3 regions of the Aliivibrio wodanis genome follow, and region 3 is predicted to be linked to each of the others. Evidence: predicted binding sites of a transcription regulator. Region 3 holds the regulator's gene; each other region holds the start of a gene.
What was found. Region 3 encodes MetJ, which represses methionine synthesis genes. Its sites were predicted from a motif close to TTAGACNTNTANANGTCTAA; they were not measured.
Positions count from the first base shown of each region.

Region 1: the regulator MetJ is predicted to act here: its motif matches at 3,354-3,373, upstream of metH (methionine synthase).
Region 2: the regulator MetJ is predicted to act here: its motif matches at 4,587-4,606, upstream of metH (methionine synthase).

Region 1 is NZ_JBREXA010000002.1:2,715,223-2,721,715, forward strand. It holds rRNA gene ACU5DF_RS20600 (23S ribosomal RNA) at 1-375, shown strand, start outside; rRNA gene rrf (5S ribosomal RNA) at 512-627, shown strand; tRNA gene ACU5DF_RS20610 (tRNA-Asp) at 661-737, shown strand; one part of gene ACU5DF_RS20615 (IS630 family transposase) at 864-1,318, shown strand; one part of gene ACU5DF_RS20615 (IS630 family transposase) at 1,317-1,887, shown strand; gene ACU5DF_RS20620 (cation:proton antiporter) at 1,967-3,244, opposite strand; gene metH (methionine synthase) at 3,425-6,493, shown strand, end outside.
Region 2 is NZ_JBREXA010000011.1:4,183-10,675, forward strand. It holds gene lysC (lysine-sensitive aspartokinase 3) at 1-769, shown strand, start outside; gene metH (methionine synthase) at 855-4,535, opposite strand; gene ACU5DF_RS23595 (hypothetical protein) at 4,676-4,957, opposite strand; gene ACU5DF_RS23600 (ParA family protein) at 4,959-6,209, opposite strand; gene ACU5DF_RS23605 (hypothetical protein) at 6,357-6,493, opposite strand, start outside.
Region 3 is NZ_JBREXA010000002.1:1,974,505-1,980,997, reverse strand. It holds partial or broken gene ACU5DF_RS17015 (alpha-amylase family glycosyl hydrolase) at 1-1,677, opposite strand, end outside; gene metJ (met regulon transcriptional regulator MetJ) at 1,807-2,127, opposite strand; gene ACU5DF_RS17005 (O-succinylhomoserine (thiol)-lyase) at 2,313-3,479, shown strand; gene ACU5DF_RS17000 (bifunctional aspartate kinase/homoserine dehydrogenase II) at 3,479-5,896, shown strand; gene leuO (transcriptional regulator LeuO) at 6,236-6,493, shown strand, end outside.

The DNA.
Region 1 (6,493 bases), 740 kb from region 3:
AAGTCGGTCCCAAGGGTATGGCTGTTCGCCATTTAAAGTGGTACGCGAGCTGGGTTTAGAACGTCGTGAGACAGTTCGGTCCCTATCTGCCGTGGGCGTTGGATGATTGAAAGGGGCTGCTCCTAGTACGAGAGGACCGGAGTGGACGAACCTCTGGTGTTCGGGTTGTTACGCCAGTAGCATTGCCCGGTAGCTAAGTTCGGGATCGATAAACGCTGAAAGCATCTAAGCGTGAAGCGAGCCTTGAGATGAGTCATCCCTGATACTATACGTATCCTAAAGGGTTGTTGGAGACTACGACGTAGATAGGCAGGGTGTGTAAGTGCTGCGAGGCATTGAGCTAACCTGTACTAATTGCCCGTGAGGCTTAACCATACAACACCCAAGGGGTTTTGAACGGATTTAAAGTTGCAAGAAACAGATTGAATGTGATTAAGAACAACTCTTTATATAGAGAAACGGCTTTCCAGATTATTATTTATCTCTTAGTGAGGTAGATAGAAAGAATTTGCTTGGCGACCATAGCGTTATGGACCCACCTGATCCCATGCCGAACTCAGAAGTGAAACGTAATAGCGCCGATGGTAGTGTGGGGTTTCCCCATGTGAGAGTAGGACATCGCCAGGCTTTTAAATTAAGATACACCTGAATAGACACTGCGGAGTGGTAGTTCAGTTGGTTAGAATACCGGCCTGTCACGCCGGGGGTCGCGGGTTCGAGTCCCGTCCACTCCGCCACTACACCAAGAAAGCCCTAATCGAAAGATTAGGGCTTTTTTACATCTGAATAAAACGAATCGTTCAGGTTATAATACCAATTTCGTTAATTTTATGATCTAATATGGACTCTTAAAAGGAGTCCTTATGAAGCATGATTTCCCGAGTTTGATTAATTCCACATCCAATGCTCGACTTAGAGTGCGTTATTTATCCGTTTCTCATTTTGTTGACGGTAAAAGTCGCACTCAAATAGCTAAGTATCTTAAAGTTAGCAGAGTAAGCGTCAATAAATGGGTCAAAGCATATCTCAACAATGGTCTTCAAGGACTTCAAGAGAAACCACATTCTGGTAGGCCTTATCGCCTAACAGACGAGCAAAAATCACAACTCAAAGAATGTGTTATCGAACATGCCGTAAATGAGAGTGGCGGTCGTCTTCAAGCAAGAGACATTGGGCTCTATATAGAAAGCAACTTCAATACATCATATAAAAAGTCGGCGCTCTATCAGTTATTACATGACATAGGTTTGAGTTGGATTACAACTCGTTCCAAACATCCTAAGCAGTCAGTTGAAGCTCAAGAAGCTTTTAAAAAAATTCCCAATCGAAACGCTCCTTAAGATCCCTGGTCATGTCCCCTTAAAAGATGTTCAAATATGGTTTCAAGACGAGGCTAGATTTGGTCAACGCAATACAACAACGCGCATATTGGCAGAGAAAGGGACCCGCCCTAGAGTAGTACAACAACAGCAATTTGAGTATGCATACCTTTTCGGAGCTGTATGTGTCACGACAGGAGAAACTGAAGCGATAGTGGTTCCCCTGAGCAATATGGAAGCAATGAAAGAGCAACTCAGATTAATTTCTCAAGCCACACTAGCTGGCAAGCATGCTGTTGTTATCATGGATCAAGCGAGTTGGCACCAGAGCTATCTTGCCGATGAATTTGAGAACCTCACCATAATTCATATCCCACCTTATTCGCCCGAACTTAACCCTATAGAACAGGTATGGAGTTGGCTCCGCCAAAATGAAGTAGCAAACAGGTGCTTCGAAAACTATGACGATATCGTAGAGACATTATGTAGAGCGTGGAATCGGTTTTGTGAAGATAAAGACAGAGTCATCTTACTCTGCTTTAGATATTGGTTAAAATTGATAAGTTAATTAACGGAATTGGTATTATAGATATAAAAAATGGAGATACACAATATGCATCTCCATTAATAATTGATAGTGCTATGGATTAAGAATCTTTTTCTAATTTCTTTGCTTTTTCAATCATGGTTGTAATGGTTGAGCCTTGAACCAAAATAGAGAAAACAACAACAGAATAAGTCATAACAAGAATAATTTCTCTGACATCTATATTCTTATCTGGGATGATGATAATGCCTGATGGGATAGCCAAAGCCATCGCTAAAGCCAGTCCGCCTCGAAGGCCGCCCCAAGTTAAGATATTTACGGATAATGGGTTATAAGTTCTGAATCGTTTAAAGCCAATATATGGTAAGTAAACGCTTAAATAGCGACTTGCTAGCACCAGTGGGATAGATATTGCCATTAAGATCCAGTCTTCTTGATGGAATTGGAATAACAACATAGACATACCAATAAGAAGAAATAACACGCCATTTAAGAATTCATCAACAAGCTCCCAGAAATGGTCTAAATGCTCTTCACTTTCTTTTGAAAAACCAATATAACGGGTCCAGTTGCCGATCATTATACCAGATACGACCATAGCTAAAGGACCTGAAACATGAATGACTTCAGCAAATGCATAACCTGATGTTGGGATACCTATGGTTAATAATAATTCCATTGAATGGTCATTAGTTGAACTTATTAGATAATGGAAAATTAAACCTAAAAGGAAACCGTAAATAATACCGCCAATAGCTTCCTGTAAAAATAGTGCTGTTACACTACCAATTGTTGGTGTTTCTGAACCAAAAGCAATGGTAAATAGCGTAACGAAAATTACTAAACCAAAACCATCATTGAATAATGATTCACCTTCGATTTGAGTCGAAATACGTTGTGGAGCATTCAGCTTTTTTACTATCGCAAGTACGGCAATAGGATCGGTTGGTGAGATCAATGAGCCAAATAATAAGCAGTAGATTAAATCAAGATTAATACCTATTAGATTACATATTCCCCATAGAGTAAAACCAATAAAGAAAGTTGAGAATAAGGTAGCTCCTAAAGCAAGTACGGTTATTTCCCACTTTTGATCTTTAAGGTTTTGAAGTTTTATCCCTAGCCCGCCAGCAAATAATAAGAAACCTAATATTCCTTTTAATAAAAAATCTTCGAAATTTATATCTGTCAGAGTTTCAGTCGCAACTTCTCTAAGATGAAACCAATCATTGTGACCAGCAAAAATTATCCCTAGTGATAGCATCATTGAGCCTGCAGTGATTGCTATCGTTGTCTGCATTTTTCCTATTTTGCTATTAAAAAATGCGATTAACATAGCAGCAGCTGCAAGAAAGCAGAGTGTGTTATATACGGACATTGTTAACCTCTATATATCTTATTTATGTAACAAAATGTGATTCAGGTCATTTTCCACTCAAATTGATAAATATCAAACTTTATTTCTAATTTGGATAAATAAATCTATTTTGGACGTCTAGATTCCTATTCGATGTGTGATAGGATTGTAACAGAAACGTATTATGGATGAGGCAGTACCGTGGCAGGAAGCAATAAGAAAACTGAAATAGAAAAGCACCTTCTGGAACGTATACTTTTGATCGATGGTGGCATGGGAACCATGATCCAAGAGTATAAGTTTGAAGAACAAGATTATCGTGGAGAGCGCTTTAGTGATTGGCATTGTGACTTAAAAGGTAACAATGATCTTCTAGTGCTTTCTCGTCCTCAAATTATTAGAGATATTCATTCTGCTTATTTAGAAGCGGGTGCAGATATCTTAGAGACTAACACCTTTAACTCAACAACGATCGCAATGGCTGACTATGATATGGAAAGTCTGAGCGAAGAAATGAACTTCGAAGCTGCAAAATTAGCAAGAGAAGTCGCAGATGAATGGACATTAAAAACGCCTCATAAACCGCGTTATGTTGCAGGTGTTTTAGGCCCAACGAATCGAACGTGTTCTATTTCTCCTGACGTAAATGACCCTGGTTACCGAAATGTCTCTTTCGATGAATTAGTCGAAGCTTACTCTGAATCAACTCGTGCATTAATCAATGGTGGTTCTGATTTAATTCTTATTGAAACCATCTTTGATACTTTAAATGCAAAAGCGTGTTCTTTTGCCGTTGAATCTGTTTTTGAAGAAATGGGTATTACATTACCGGTGATGATTTCAGGTACGATTACAGATGCTTCAGGTCGTACGCTTTCAGGACAAACTACAGAAGCGTTCTACAATGCTTTGCGTCATGTTAAACCAATCTCATTTGGTTTGAATTGTGCATTAGGACCTGATGAATTACGTGAATATGTAAGTGAGCTGTCTCGTATTTCTGAGTGCAGTGTTTCAGCACACCCGAATGCAGGCTTGCCTAATGCCTTTGGTGAATATGATCTCTCTCCAGAAGAAATGGCAGAACACGTAAAAGAGTGGGCCGAGAGTGGTTTTCTAAACTTGATTGGAGGTTGTTGTGGTACGACTCCAGAGCATATTCGTCAAATGGCACAAGTGGTAGAAGGGGTTAAGCCACGTCAATTACCGAGACTTCCTGTTGCTTGTCGTTTATCTGGTTTAGAACCATTAACTATTGAGAAAGACTCTCTTTTTGTGAACGTAGGTGAAAGAACCAATGTTACCGGTTCTGCTCGTTTTAAGCGTTTAATCAAAGAAGAGTTATACGATGAAGCCTTGAGTGTCGCTCGTGAGCAAGTAGAAAATGGCGCTCAAATTATTGATATCAACATGGATGAAGGCATGCTTGATGCTGAAGCGTGTATGGTTAAATTCTTAAATCTATGTGCTTCAGAACCAGAGATATCTAAAGTTCCTGTGATGGTCGATTCTTCTAAGTGGGAAGTTATCGAAGCTGGCCTTAAATGTATCCAAGGTAAGGGTATTGTTAACTCGATATCGCTTAAAGAAGGTAAAGAAAAATTCTTACAGCAAGCTAAGTTGATCCGTCGTTATGGTGCAGCTGTGATTGTGATGGCTTTTGATGAAGTGGGTCAGGCCGATACTCGTGAGCGAAAAATTGAAATATGTACTAACGCTTATAATATCTTAGTAGATGAAATTGGTTTCCCGCCAGAAGACATTATTTTTGACCCAAATATCTTTGCTGTTGCTACGGGAATCGATGAACATAACAACTACGCTGTTGATTTTATTGAAGCAGTTGCCGATATAAAAAGAACGCTTCCTCATGCCATGATTTCAGGTGGCGTATCTAACGTATCATTCTCATTCCGAGGTAATAATTACGTACGTGAAGCGATTCATGCTGTGTTCTTATATCACTGCTTTAAGAATGGTATGGATATGGGGATAGTGAACGCTGGTCAATTAGAGATTTACGATAACTTACCAGAAGATTTACGCGAAGCGGTAGAAGATGTCGTTCTTAACCGTCGCAATGATTCAACAGAACGACTACTAGATATCGCGACAGAGTATCTAGAGCGTGCTGTCGGAAAAGTCGAAGATAAATCAGCACTTGAGTGGCGCTCATGGTCGGTTGAAAAACGTCTTGAGCATTCATTAGTAAAAGGGATTACTGATTTCATTGTTGAAGATACCGAAGAAGCTCGTGTAAATTCTGAACGTCCAATTCATGTTATAGAAGGTCCATTAATGGATGGTATGAATGTGGTTGGTGACTTATTTGGTGAAGGTAAGATGTTTCTTCCTCAAGTAGTTAAATCTGCTCGTGTAATGAAGCAAGCGGTAGCGCATTTAGAGCCATTCATTAATGCAACTAAAGATGTGGGATCTACTAACGGAAAAATTCTTTTAGCTACAGTAAAAGGTGATGTTCATGATATCGGAAAGAACATCGTAGGCGTAGTACTACAATGTAATAACTACGAGATTATTGATCTAGGTGTAATGGTTTCTTGTGAGAAAATACTAAAAGTAGCAAAAGAAGAGAATGTCGATATTATCGGACTTTCAGGTCTTATTACTCCATCACTTGATGAGATGGTTCATGTCGCTAAAGAGATGGAGCGTCAAGGGTTTGATTTGCCACTTTTAATTGGTGGAGCAACAACCTCTAAAGCACATACTGCTGTTAAGATAGAACAAAACTACTCCCAACCTGTGGTTTATGTTAATAATGCTTCTCGTGCTGTTGGTGTTTGTACGTCATTGCTTTCTAATGAATTGAAACCAGCATTTATTGAGAAGTTGGATTTAGATTACGAGCGTGTGCGTGATCAACATAGCCGTAAAACACCACGAACAAAACCCGTTTCACTAGCAAGAGCACGAGAAAACCAAGTCGATATTGATTGGGTAAACTACACGCCTCCTGTACCTGTAAAGCCGGGTGTGCATATTATTGATGATATGGATGTTGCTACGTTACGCCAATATATTGATTGGACCCCTTTCTTTATGACATGGTCTTTAATGGGAAAATATCCTGCAATTTTAGATCATGAAGAAGTGGGTGAAGAGGCGAAGCGTTTATATAAAGATGCGAACGATCTGTTGGATCGTGTAGAAAAAGAAGGCTTACTAAAAGCGCGAGGAATGTGTGCTATTTTTCCTGCTAACAGTGTTGATGATGATATTGAAGTGTATACCGATGAATCACGTACT
Region 2 (6,493 bases), on a different contig from region 3:
GACATTAGGTCGAGGTGGCAGTGATTATAGTGCGGCATTAATAGCTGAATCTGTAAATGCTTGTGGATTAGAAATTTGGACTGATGTTCCTGGTATTTATACTACCGACCCTCGCATTGCACCTGCTGCATCTCCAATCCCAGAAATTAGCTTTAGTGAAGCTTCAGAGATGGCAAACTATGGTGCTAAAATTTTACACCCATCAACACTATTACCCGCTCTACGTCATCAAATCCCTGTGTTTGTTGGTTCATCAAAAGAACCAGAAAAAGGCGGTACGTGGATAAAGCAAAAAGTAGACAGCTCTCCATTATTTAGAGCGCTAACCTTACGTTGCAATCAAACCATGGTGACATTACATAGTCCAAACATGTTCCATGCTTATGGTTTTCTAGCTGAAGTATTTAAAATATTAGCTAAATATCAGATTTCAGTCGATTTAATTACCACCTCTGAAGTAAGTGTCGCTCTTACTCTTGACCAAACTAATACCAACGGTAAAGCGCCAGAATTACCTTTTGAAGCCCAACAAGAATTAGAAAAATTATGCACGGTTGAAATAGAAAACGATCTATGTCTAATTGCACTTATTGGTAATCAAATGAGTGACTCTAAAGGATATGCTAAGCAAGTGTTTGGAGCTTTAGAAGATTTCAATCTACGCATGATTTGTTATGGAGCAAGTCAGCATAATTTATGTTTCTTGTTACATGAATCAGAATCTAAACGTGCGGTTCAAGTTCTACATAAAGAACTATTTGAAAAGTAGAAAATCATGTTCTAAACCTATTAAACTAAAAAATCCCATTAATTGATTATTAATGGGATTTTTAATGTTTATTATGAAAAAGATCTTAGTTTAGATTTGGCCCTAGCCACTTTTCAGTTTCTAACATATCCCAACCTTTTCTCTCTGCATAACTTTCAGCTTGATCTTGCTGTATTTGAGCAATAGCAAAATAACGAGAGTCTGGGTGTGAGAAATACATACCCGACACTGATGCGCCTGGCCACATCGCATAACTTGAGGTTAATGACATACCAATCGATTCTTCAACATTCATCAACTCCCATAAGCTTCCTTTTTCCGTATGCTCAGGGCAGGCAGGATAACCAGGAGCAGGGCGAATACCTTGGTATTTTTCACGGATAAGATCATCATTAGAAAGATCTTCATCTGGTGAATATCCCCAGATATCTTTACGAACTTCTTTGTGTAAATACTCAGCAAATGCTTCGGCTAAGCGATCTGCTACGGCTTGGATCATAATGGCGTTATAGTCATCACCTTTGGCTTTATACTCATCCGCTAGATCTCGCTCACCAATACCTCCAGTCACAGCAAAGCCACCTATCCAATCGGCTTTTCCGCTCTTTTTCGGCGCGATATAATCAGATAGACAATAGTTAAACCCTTTTGGCTTTTCTGTTTGTTGGCGTAAATTATGTAGAACTTTCAATACCACAGTACGTGATTCATCGGTATACACTTCAATATCATCATCAACACTGTTAGCAGGAAAAATAGCACACATTCCTCGCGCTTTTAGTAAGCCTTCTTTTTCTACACGATCCAACAGATCGTTCGCATCTTTATATAAACGCTTCGCCTCTTCACCCACTTCTTCATGATCTAAAATTGCAGGATATTTTCCCATTAAAGACCATGTCATAAAGAAAGGGGTCCAATCAATATATTGGCGTAACGTAGCAACATCCATATCATCAATAATATGCACACCCGGCTTTACAGGTACAGGAGGCGTGTAGTTTACCCAATCAATATCGACTTGGTTTTCTCGTGCTCTTGCTAGTGAAACGGGTTTTGTTCGTGGTGTTTTACGGCTATGTTGATCACGCACACGCTCGTAATCTAAATCCAACTTCTCAATAAATGCTGGTTTCAATTCATTAGAAAGCAATGACGTACAAACACCAACAGCACGAGAAGCATTATTAACATAAACCACAGGTTGGGAGTAGTTTTGTTCTATCTTAACAGCAGTATGTGCTTTAGAGGTTGTTGCTCCACCAATTAAAAGTGGCAAATCAAACCCTTGACGCTCCATCTCTTTAGCGACATGAACCATCTCATCAAGTGATGGAGTAATAAGACCTGAAAGTCCGATAATATCGACATTCTCTTCTTTTGCTACTTTTAGTATTTTCTCACAAGAAACCATTACACCTAGATCAATAATCTCGTAGTTATTACATTGTAGTACTACGCCTACGATGTTCTTTCCGATATCATGAACATCACCTTTTACTGTAGCTAAAAGAATTTTTCCGTTAGTAGATCCCACATCTTTAGTTGCATTAATGAATGGCTCTAAATGCGCTACCGCTTGCTTCATTACACGAGCAGATTTAACTACTTGAGGAAGAAACATCTTACCTTCACCAAATAAGTCACCAACCACATTCATACCATCCATTAATGGACCTTCTATAACATGAATTGGACGTTCAGAATTTACACGAGCTTCTTCGGTATCTTCAACAATGAAATCAGTAATCCCTTTTACTAATGAATGCTCAAGACGTTTTTCAACCGACCATGAGCGCCACTCAAGTGCTGATTTATCTTCGACTTTTCCGACAGCACGCTCTAGATACTCTGTCGCGATATCTAGTAGTCGTTCTGTTGAATCATTGCGACGGTTAAGAACGACATCTTCTACCGCTTCGCGTAAATCTTCTGGTAAGTTATCGTAAATCTCTAATTGACCAGCGTTCACTATCCCCATATCCATACCATTCTTAAAGCAGTGATATAAGAACACAGCATGAATCGCTTCACGTACGTAATTATTACCTCGGAATGAGAATGATACGTTAGATACGCCACCTGAAATCATGGCATGAGGAAGCGTTCTTTTTATATCGGCAACTGCTTCAATAAAATCAACAGCGTAGTTGTTATGTTCATCGATTCCCGTAGCAACAGCAAAGATATTTGGGTCAAAAATAATGTCTTCTGGCGGGAAACCAATTTCATCTACTAAGATATTATAAGCGTTAGTACATATTTCAATTTTTCGCTCACGAGTATCGGCCTGACCCACTTCATCAAAAGCCATCACAATCACAGCTGCACCATAACGACGGATCAACTTAGCTTGCTGTAAGAATTTTTCTTTACCTTCTTTAAGCGATATCGAGTTAACAATACCCTTACCTTGGATACATTTAAGGCCAGCTTCGATAACTTCCCACTTAGAAGAATCGACCATCACAGGAACTTTAGATATCTCTGGTTCTGAAGCACATAGATTTAAGAATTTAACCATACACGCTTCAGCATCAAGCATGCCTTCATCCATGTTGATATCAATAATTTGAGCGCCATTTTCTACTTGCTCACGAGCGACACTCAAGGCTTCATCGTATAACTCTTCTTTGATTAAACGCTTAAAACGAGCAGAACCGGTAACATTGGTTCTTTCACCTACGTTCACAAAAAGAGAGTCTTTCTCAATAGTTAATGGTTCTAAACCAGATAAACGACAAGCAACAGGAAGTCTCGGTAATTGACGTGGCTTAACCCCTTCTACCACTTGTGCCATTTGACGAATATGCTCTGGAGTCGTACCACAACAACCTCCAATCAAGTTTAGAAAACCACTCTCGGCCCACTCTTTTACGTGTTCTGCCATTTCTTCTGGAGAGAGATCATATTCACCAAAGGCATTAGGCAAGCCTGCATTCGGGTGTGCTGAAACACTGCACTCAGAAATACGAGACAGCTCACTTACATATTCACGTAATTCATCAGGTCCTAATGCACAATTCAAACCAAATGAGATTGGTTTAACATGACGCAAAGCATTGTAGAACGCTTCTGTAGTTTGTCCTGAAAGCGTACGACCTGAAGCATCTGTAATCGTACCTGAAATCATCACCGGTAATGTAATACCCATTTCTTCAAAAACAGATTCAACGGCAAAAGAACACGCTTTTGCATTTAAAGTATCAAAGATGGTTTCAATAAGAATTAAATCAGAACCACCATTGATTAATGCACGAGTTGATTCAGAGTAAGCTTCGACTAATTCATCGAAAGAGACATTTCGGTAACCAGGGTCATTTACGTCAGGAGAAATAGAACACGTTCGATTCGTTGGGCCTAAAACACCTGCAACATAACGCGGTTTATGAGGCGTTTTTAATGTCCATTCATCTGCGACTTCTCTTGCTAATTTTGCAGCTTCGAAGTTCATTTCTTCGCTCAGACTTTCCATATCATAGTCAGCCATTGCGATCGTTGTTGAGTTAAAGGTGTTAGTCTCTAAGATATCTGCACCCGCTTCTAAATAAGCAGAATGAATATCTCTAATAATTTGAGGACGAGAAAGCACTAGAAGATCATTGTTACCTTTTAAGTCACAATGCCAATCACTAAAGCGCTCTCCACGATAATCTTGTTCTTCAAACTTATACTCTTGGATCATGGTTCCCATGCCACCATCGATCAAAAGTATACGTTCCAGAAGGTGCTTTTCTATTTCAGTTTTCTTATTGCTTCCTGCCACGGTACTGCCTCATCCATAATACGTTTCTGTTACAATCCTATCACACATCGAATAGGAATCTAGACGTCCAAAATAGATTTATTTATCCAAATTAGAAATAAAGTTTGATATTTATCAATTTGAGTGGAAAATGACCTGAATCACATTTTGTTACATAAATAAGATATATAGAGGTTAACAATGTCCGTATATAACACACTCTGCTTTCTTGCAGCTGCTGCTATGTTAATCGCATTTTTTAATAGCAAAATAGGAAAAATGCAGACAACGATAGCAATCACTGCAGGCACAACAATGCGTGTTGCACTTACTTTCTTGCCACTAGCAAAGGTGAAGGTTTTTTTTACGCCTTCATTTTTTTGTAATTTGCTAAGATTGTTCCCTTGATTGAAACCGGTGCGTTTATCTTGAGGTCTTAACATCTTATCGTCCTTTGGTTGCTAGTTGTTTAATCTCAGTAATGAATTGGTGGTAAACCGCGTTCACTGAAGTCATTGCTAAATCGAATTGCTTTCCACTGCATATCTGCTCTGATTTTCTAATATCTAAAACGGTTCTATTACTTTCTGCAGCAGCAACAAAAGCTTCTGAATGTCGAATAGAGGTTGATAATAAATGCCCTTGCGCGGCACGTAATAATTTATCGAATACCTTCACTTCATGAGCGCTCTTTTCATCAAAATTCACTGGCAATAATTTTGCCCATTTAAGGTTTTCACCTTTTGATGGAAGCTCTCTAAAGGTACTTGGCATTGTTGCCATGTAATTACTGGTAGATGCAAAATCAAATTCACGTGGTGTGACAGGAATAAGAACCGCATCCGCAGTTTCGTTTACGGCCCACAAAATTGGCGAGTTCTGCGGCGGTGTATCGATGAAGATAAGATCGTATTCGTCTTTTAGTACAGATAAGATTTTTTCACGAAGCAAGGTTAATAGTTGTTGTTGCCCTTCTGCATCTTGTCCCCAGTAGGCATCAACAAAACGCTCGTCTGATGGGAAAGCAGGAATTACATCAAGATTCGGTAAATGGGTTTTGAAAGGAATTGCTTTTACCAATTCAGCATAATCATAACCAGAAGCTAAGTACTGCGCGAAATCACCTTCAGGCTCTAATTCTGATAAGGCTACATCAACGGCTGTCATGTATACCGATTCATCGTCTGCTTGATGGATAAGATTTTGTCCTGTTGAACCTTGTGGATCTAAATCAATAATCAAGCAACGTGCATTTAGGTTTAAGTCTAACGCGGCAGCAGTCGCAAGCGTAACAGTTGTTGTTGATTTACCCGTTCCGCCTTTGTGATTTTCGACAACAATGGTTGTTGGTTCAAAGCGTTGTGAATATTTTGGATATGCCATGTAATCCATAAAATTGGCAACATCAAAACGGTTGTATAAATGGGTTCGGCCTTGAATAATGGGTTGGCCAATAACGCCCTTTTCCATTGCTTCATCTATACGAGTATTAAATGTCACACGAGATAAACCAAACAGTTCTTGAAGCTCTTTCTTTTTTAAACAGTGGTTGTAAATAAGGCGATCAACACTGTCTTTAATTTCAGTGTCAGTCACGTTGATTTGCATTCGCTCTTTTATTACTGCTTTTAAATCAGATTGCTCTTGTTGCATTCGCTCTGAAACAAGATCTAAAGAATCAAGAATTGTGCCCATTCCATTTGCCTCGGTATTCATAAAAAACTATGTATACATGATAAAGCACTAGAGCGAGAAATTAAACCATTAGAGTGTGTTTTTTATCTCAAATGGTTTAATTTGTGAGATTTTAGTCTGTTTATCTGGGGACAATGGGGGTTGTTTTTATTCTCCTAAAATCAGTACAGACAAGGCTTTTCTGTGCATTATCACTTTACGTAAATCATCTTCAAGAATTTCTGAATCTCTAGAGTTAAAGCGTGAGAGTTTAAAACCAAACTCAGCCTCTAAATACTCAGGCA
Region 3 (6,493 bases):
AAGTGGTTCACTTCCGTCTTTAATATCTGGGTTATCACATTGCGCCATGAAGCCATCACCATAAAGGTCAATGTCTGTTTTTGGTACCACAGGCCCAATATCATTTTGTTCATCTATTTTAAGGAAGCGACTTTCAAAACCTGATAAAGGAAGATAATAAGTTCCTCCCATTGGAGAGAATGACTGGCCTGTTATAAGGTCAATAAGCTTACCTTTAGACCCTATTTTATTTGCTTGAAGCTCTAAGGTTTGTCCTGTTTTTTGAGTACTTACCATATAAATAATGGCATCGTCTTTCGATTGTTTATGGTCAACATAAACTTTTTGATTGGAAATAAGGTGAGATCGTTTTCCCTCATATAGCGCAGGGTGAGCCTCTCGCATTGCCATTAATCTAGATACATAGTTTTTTAGATCGGCTTCTTGCGATGTTAATTTAGTGGTTATACCTTCAATTTTAGCTGAAGAGCGAGCTACGTGATCGTCACACAAGCCTTTGACTGCACATGTATTTTTGTCTGATTTACTCGCGAAGCCATCGACTTGATCACCAATTTCATCACCGTAATATAGGGTAATTGGCCCACTATAGGCCGCTTGAAAAGAAAACGCTGCTTTATGCCTTAACCAATATTCATTGTCAGTAGGCTCGGCAATATTGCCACGTTGTAATAGGTCACCAAAACGAACGAGATCATGATTGCCTAGCATGAGGTTAGGTTTAGCGTGTTTGGGGTAGAGGCTATGCATACTCATACCTTCATTCAACCAATCTCCCCCTTTATTACTGACACTGTTTTCATTGGCCGCAAAGGTCTCAACAACTCTGTAGCGAACAGGGAAATCAAATGCAGAGCATAGTGCAGGGTTATTATCTGCACCATAGCCAGTTTGTGTTATGTAGTTTTCGTTGTTCCAAATTTCAGCCACCATATAGCCAAGTGGATGTACTTTTTCACCTTTATTGTTGGTATAAGTGGTGTTTTGAGAGGCGGTATCAACGGCTTTACGAATATTTTTCCAAGACTCTGTAGGTACTTGATACGCTTGGTCTAATCGCCAACCATCAATATTTAATTCAGTGATCCAATATGCAGCTACTTCTGAATAAAATTCTTCACTTTCAGGATAATCAACTGGGTTATTCTCGCCGCTTGGAAGTTTTCCTGTCGGTGATGGTTTAATTAATCCTTTTTTATGATGACCAAAAACGCCATCAAATAATACATACATCCCGCGGCTATGTGCTTCTTTAACTAATTCTTTGGCTTTATCCATTGTGCCAAAACGAGGATCAATCTTGAAGAAATCAGTAGCAAAATAGCCTGTAGCATCGAGCTTATCTGCCCAGTGATCTTGACCATCAATTGGGGCCGATTCAAAGATAGGGGTCATCCAAATAGTATTCATTCCAAGTGATTGAATATAATCTAATGAATCAATTATTCCTTGTAGATCACCATTATGGTGACTAGTACCATAACCTGTACCGTGGCCTATGGAGTTATCACCATCAACAAAACTTTCCACCATGATTTGATAGATGCGTAAATGGTTACTTTCTTCCATCATTTGAGGGTCGCATTGATAAGCAGGAGTTGTTGATGTTGTTTCTGAGGTTGAGCTACATGCGCTCAAAAGAGAAGTTATCGCGATGGCTATCGCTGTTTTTGCCATGTTATTTTTCACAGTTAGTCCTTTATATTTATAGTAGGGCACTGTGATTATTTATTAAGCAAATAGAAATGTAATCCTCCTTATTTATTTAAAATAAGGAGGAGACAGGAGGAGGAGATGAAGAATTAATTATTCGTCGTCAAACGCTTCAAATTCAATACCCATTGCGGTCATTAATGCCTTTGCTTCCGCAGGAATATCATCAGGACGATCTTTACGTAAATCTTCATCTGTTGGTAAAGGTTGGCCTGTATAAGCATGAAGAAAAGCTTCACACAATAATTCACTGTTTGTTGCGTGACGTAGGTTACTCACTTGTCGACGAGTTCGCTCATCGGTAAGAATTTGTAATACCTTCGTTGGAATTGACACGGTAATTTTTTTTACCTGTTCACTTTTTTTACCATGTTCGGCATAAGGACTTAAATAGTCACCATTCCAATCAGCCATTGCTCACCTTCGTTCTGAATTATTGTTGTTTAAATATGATGGGCTAATTCTAGCGATATTTACGGCTATAAGCAAAGATATATAGACGTCTAGAAGTATTGACGTCTCATTTTGTGATGGTAAAGTAGAAGAATATAACTTATGGATTAGATTATACCACTGCCTAGCAGTTTGGAAGGGAAATTATGAGCGAGAGAAAACCTGCAACTATTGCTGTTCGTACCGGCATTGAGACTGATTCACAACATAATGCTGTTGTACCTCCTATCTACTTATCTACCAATTATAGTTTCCCTGAATTTGGTGATGTACCAAAATATGATTATGCTCGTTCGGGTAACCCAACTCGAACTCAATTGGAAAAGACCTTATCGGATTTAGAATGTGGCTCTGGTGCTGTGGTTACTAACTGTGGAACTTCTGCATTAAACCTAATGGTTTCTGCTTTACTTGGTCCTAATGATCTTATTGTTGCGCCTCATGATTGTTATGGTGGTACTTACCGTCTGTTTAATACTCGCGCTAATAAAGGTGACTTCCAAACCTTATTTGTCGACCAATCAAACACTGAAGCACTAGATGCTGCTCTTGCAAAAAAACCAAAGCTTATCTTATTAGAGACACCATCCAATCCGCTAGTTCGTGTGGTTGATATCGCTGAAATTTGTAAAAAAGCGGCTAAAGTTGGTGCTTTAGTCGCTGTTGATAACACCTTCCTTTCGCCTGTTTTACAGCAACCTCTAACTCTTGGGGCTGATTTTGTCCTGCATTCAACGACTAAATACATTAATGGTCATTCAGATGTTGTTGGCGGTGTGCTAATTGCAAAAACACAAGAGCATGCCGATGATTTTGCTTGGTGGGGTAATTGTATTGGCGCAACAGGGACAGCGTTTGATAGTTATTTAACATTGCGTGGTATTCGAACTCTTGGTGCCCGTATGCGAGTGCATGAAGAGAATGCGATGGAGGTGTTAAAATGTCTTCAAGAGGAAGAGCTTGTGGGAACTATTTATCACCCAAGTTTACCTGAACATCCTGGTCATGAGATAGCAAAGCGCCAACAAGCAGGTTTTGGGGCAATGTTAAGTTTTGAATTAAATGGGTCATTAGAGCAACTTAAAGTTTTTGTAAAAGAGCTTAAATATTTCTCTTTGGCTGAATCTTTAGGTGGCGTAGAAAGCCTTATAGCTCATCCAGGAACGATGACTCACCGAGCTATGTCGGATGAAGCTCAAGCAGAGGCAGGGTTAGTACCAACGTTGTTACGTATTTCTGTAGGTTTAGAAGACAGCAGAGATTTGATTTCAGATCTTAAGCAAGCCTTTCTTATCGCTGCTGAGGTGAAGTAATGACAGTTTTAGTACAACGCCAGTTGCATAAATTTGGTGGCAGCAGTCTTGCAAATCCTGAGTGTTATCGCCGTGTAGCCACTATTTTGAAAGAGTATTCTAACGAGAATGACTTAGTCGTGGTGTCTGCTGCAGGTAATACTACGAATCGAATTTTAGAATGGTTTGAAGAATTATCTAAAGATGGTCGCTTAGCTCATGAAACTTTAGAGTCATTACGCCAATATCAACAAGGCTTAATTTCTGAGTTATTAACTCCTGAAAATGCAGAACCATTGCTTGAGCTACTTCATCTTGAATTAGTTGCAATTGGTCAATGCCACGCACCTTTAACTGAAATTCAACAGGCAGATATTCTTGGTCATGGTGAAGTATGGTCTTCTCGATTATTGTCTGCTTATCTAAACCAAATTGATTTACAAGCTGCTCCGTTAGACTCTCGTACTTTTTTACGTGCAGAGCGTGCAGCTCAACCTGAAGTTGATCGTTCATTATCTTGGTCGTTATTTAAAGAGCAAATTGCCCAACACCCTCATGGTCGTATTGTGATTACTGGCTTTATGGCGCGTAATCAAAAAGGGAATACAGTTTTACTTGGTCGTAATGGTTCTGATTATTCAGCAACAATGATTGGAGCGTTAGCTGATGCTTCCCGAGTTACGATTTGGAGTGATGTCGCAGGGGTATTCAGTGCTGATCCTCGTAAAGTAGAAGACGCTTGTTTATTACCTTTACTTCGTTTGGATGAAGCAAGTGAATTAGCTCGATTAGCCGCCCCAGTATTGCATAGTCGAACCTTGCAACCTGTTGCTCAGAGTGCGCTTGATTTAAGTTTACGTTGCAGTTATCAACCTGAATCAGGCTCAACTCGAATTGAACGAGTGTTGGCATCTGGCCGTGGTGCGAAGATTGTTACCTCTTTAGAAGATGTCTATTTAATTCAGCTAAGATTTGGCCGTGGGCAAGATTTTGAACGAACAAAGCAGGAAGTTCTTTCTTTACTAACTCGCTCTCAGTTACAACCATTAGCACTAGAAGCTCAAGATGATCAATTTGCGCTTTTATTAGCGTATACATCAGAAGTGGTTGGTGAAGCATTAGATGTTCTGCAAAATGCAGCGGTACATGCAGAGATTAAATTGAAAGAAGGGTACTCAATGGTTGCTGCTGTAGGAGCAGGAGTTACCAGCAATGCGATTCATAGTCATGGTTTTTATCACCAATTAAAAAATTGCCCATTGGAATTTGTGTGTGAATCGGAATCAGGCCTTAGCTTAGTTGCGATATTACGTAAAGTGGATACAACGCCGATCATCAATGGAATTCATACCAGTCTATTCCAAGCTCAAAAACGAGTAGCTTTAGTCTTGTGCGGTCATGGAAATATTGGTTCGCAGTGGCTGTCATTATTTACTCAACAAAAGCGTCGTCTTGAGAAACGTCATGGTATGCAGTTTTCACTGATTGGTGTGATTGATCGCTATCGTCACTGGCTAGATTTTGAAGGGATAGATAGCGGCTCAGTTGTTGAGAGTTTTGATAATGAAGCAACAACGTATGAGAATTTTGATTGGATAGAACAGGTTGGTGCGATTCAAGGCTATGATGATGTCGTGGTTCTAGATGTAACAGCTAGTGCAGAATTATCACAACAATACACTAAGATTGCAGAACAAGGTATGCACCTTATATCAGCGAATAAAGTTGCAGGTTCAGCGCCAAGCAATGAATACCAAGCTGTGATTGATGCGTTTGAAAAGACGGGGCGTCATTGGTTATATAATGCAACGGTGGGAGCTGGCCTTCCTATTAATCATACTGTGAGAGATTTGTGTGAAAGTGGCGATCAGATCGTTGCTCTATCTGGTATATTTTCCGGTACTCTGTCTTGGTTATTTCAACAATATAATGGTGATATTCCATTTACTGAATTAGTTGATTTAGCATGGCAGCAAGGATTAACAGAGCCTGATCCTAGAAGTGACTTAGACGGATCTGATGTAATGAGAAAATTAGTTATTCTTGCTCGTGAAGCAGGTCTAACGATTGAACCAACACAGATTAAAGTAGAATCCTTAGTTCCTGCTGAATTAAAAGATGTCAGCTTAGATGATTTCTTGTCTAAAGGAGAGCTAATAAATAATGAACTATTTGAACGTTTAGAAAAAGCGCAACGAGAACAAAAAGTACTACGTTATGTCGCTCGTTTAAATAAGGATGGCAGTGCTACTGTAGGAATTGAAGCGCTTTCAGAGTATCACGCATTAGCAAATTTACTACCGTGTGATAATATTTTTGCTATCGAAAGTCAGTGGTATCGAGATAATCCTCTTGTTATTAGAGGCCCAGGAGCTGGGCGAGAGGTTACCGCGGGTGCAATACAATCAGATTTAAATAGATTAGCTGTCCTGTTTTAATTTGCTCATTATTAACAACCTTTATCAAGCCATGCTAATCAGCATGGCTTTTTTAGTAATATATCTATAAAAACTCTAATTAGTCTATGTTTAGGTTATTTTATATTTTTAGTTAATCTTTTGATTTGTATTAATTTAATTAATTACTGATTAAATTAACCATAAATTAAAATTAAAATACTCTGCATACTATAGATTTTGTAAATCTATTCAGTGATGATAATTGCGAACAGGCTACTATCGATGTAATCAATATTATAATAATAAACTTAAATATATTGGTTCTAAATATATCGGTTAGCAGCCTTTAAAAGTAAATAGCTGAGAGAGAACCTAATTATGAGTATGTCGGAATCTTCTGTAACGCCTGAAATGGATCGTGCAGAACAAGTATTGCGTAGTGTTGATTTAAATTTACTAACTGTGTTTGATGCTGTGATGCAAGAACAAAATATTACTCGAGCTGCCCAAAATTTAGGTATGTCTCAACCAGCAGTAAGTAATGCAGTATCTCGTTTAAAAGTAATGTTTAATGATGAATTATTTATTCGTCACGGTAGAGGTATTCAACCAACCCAACGAGCTCGTCAATTATTT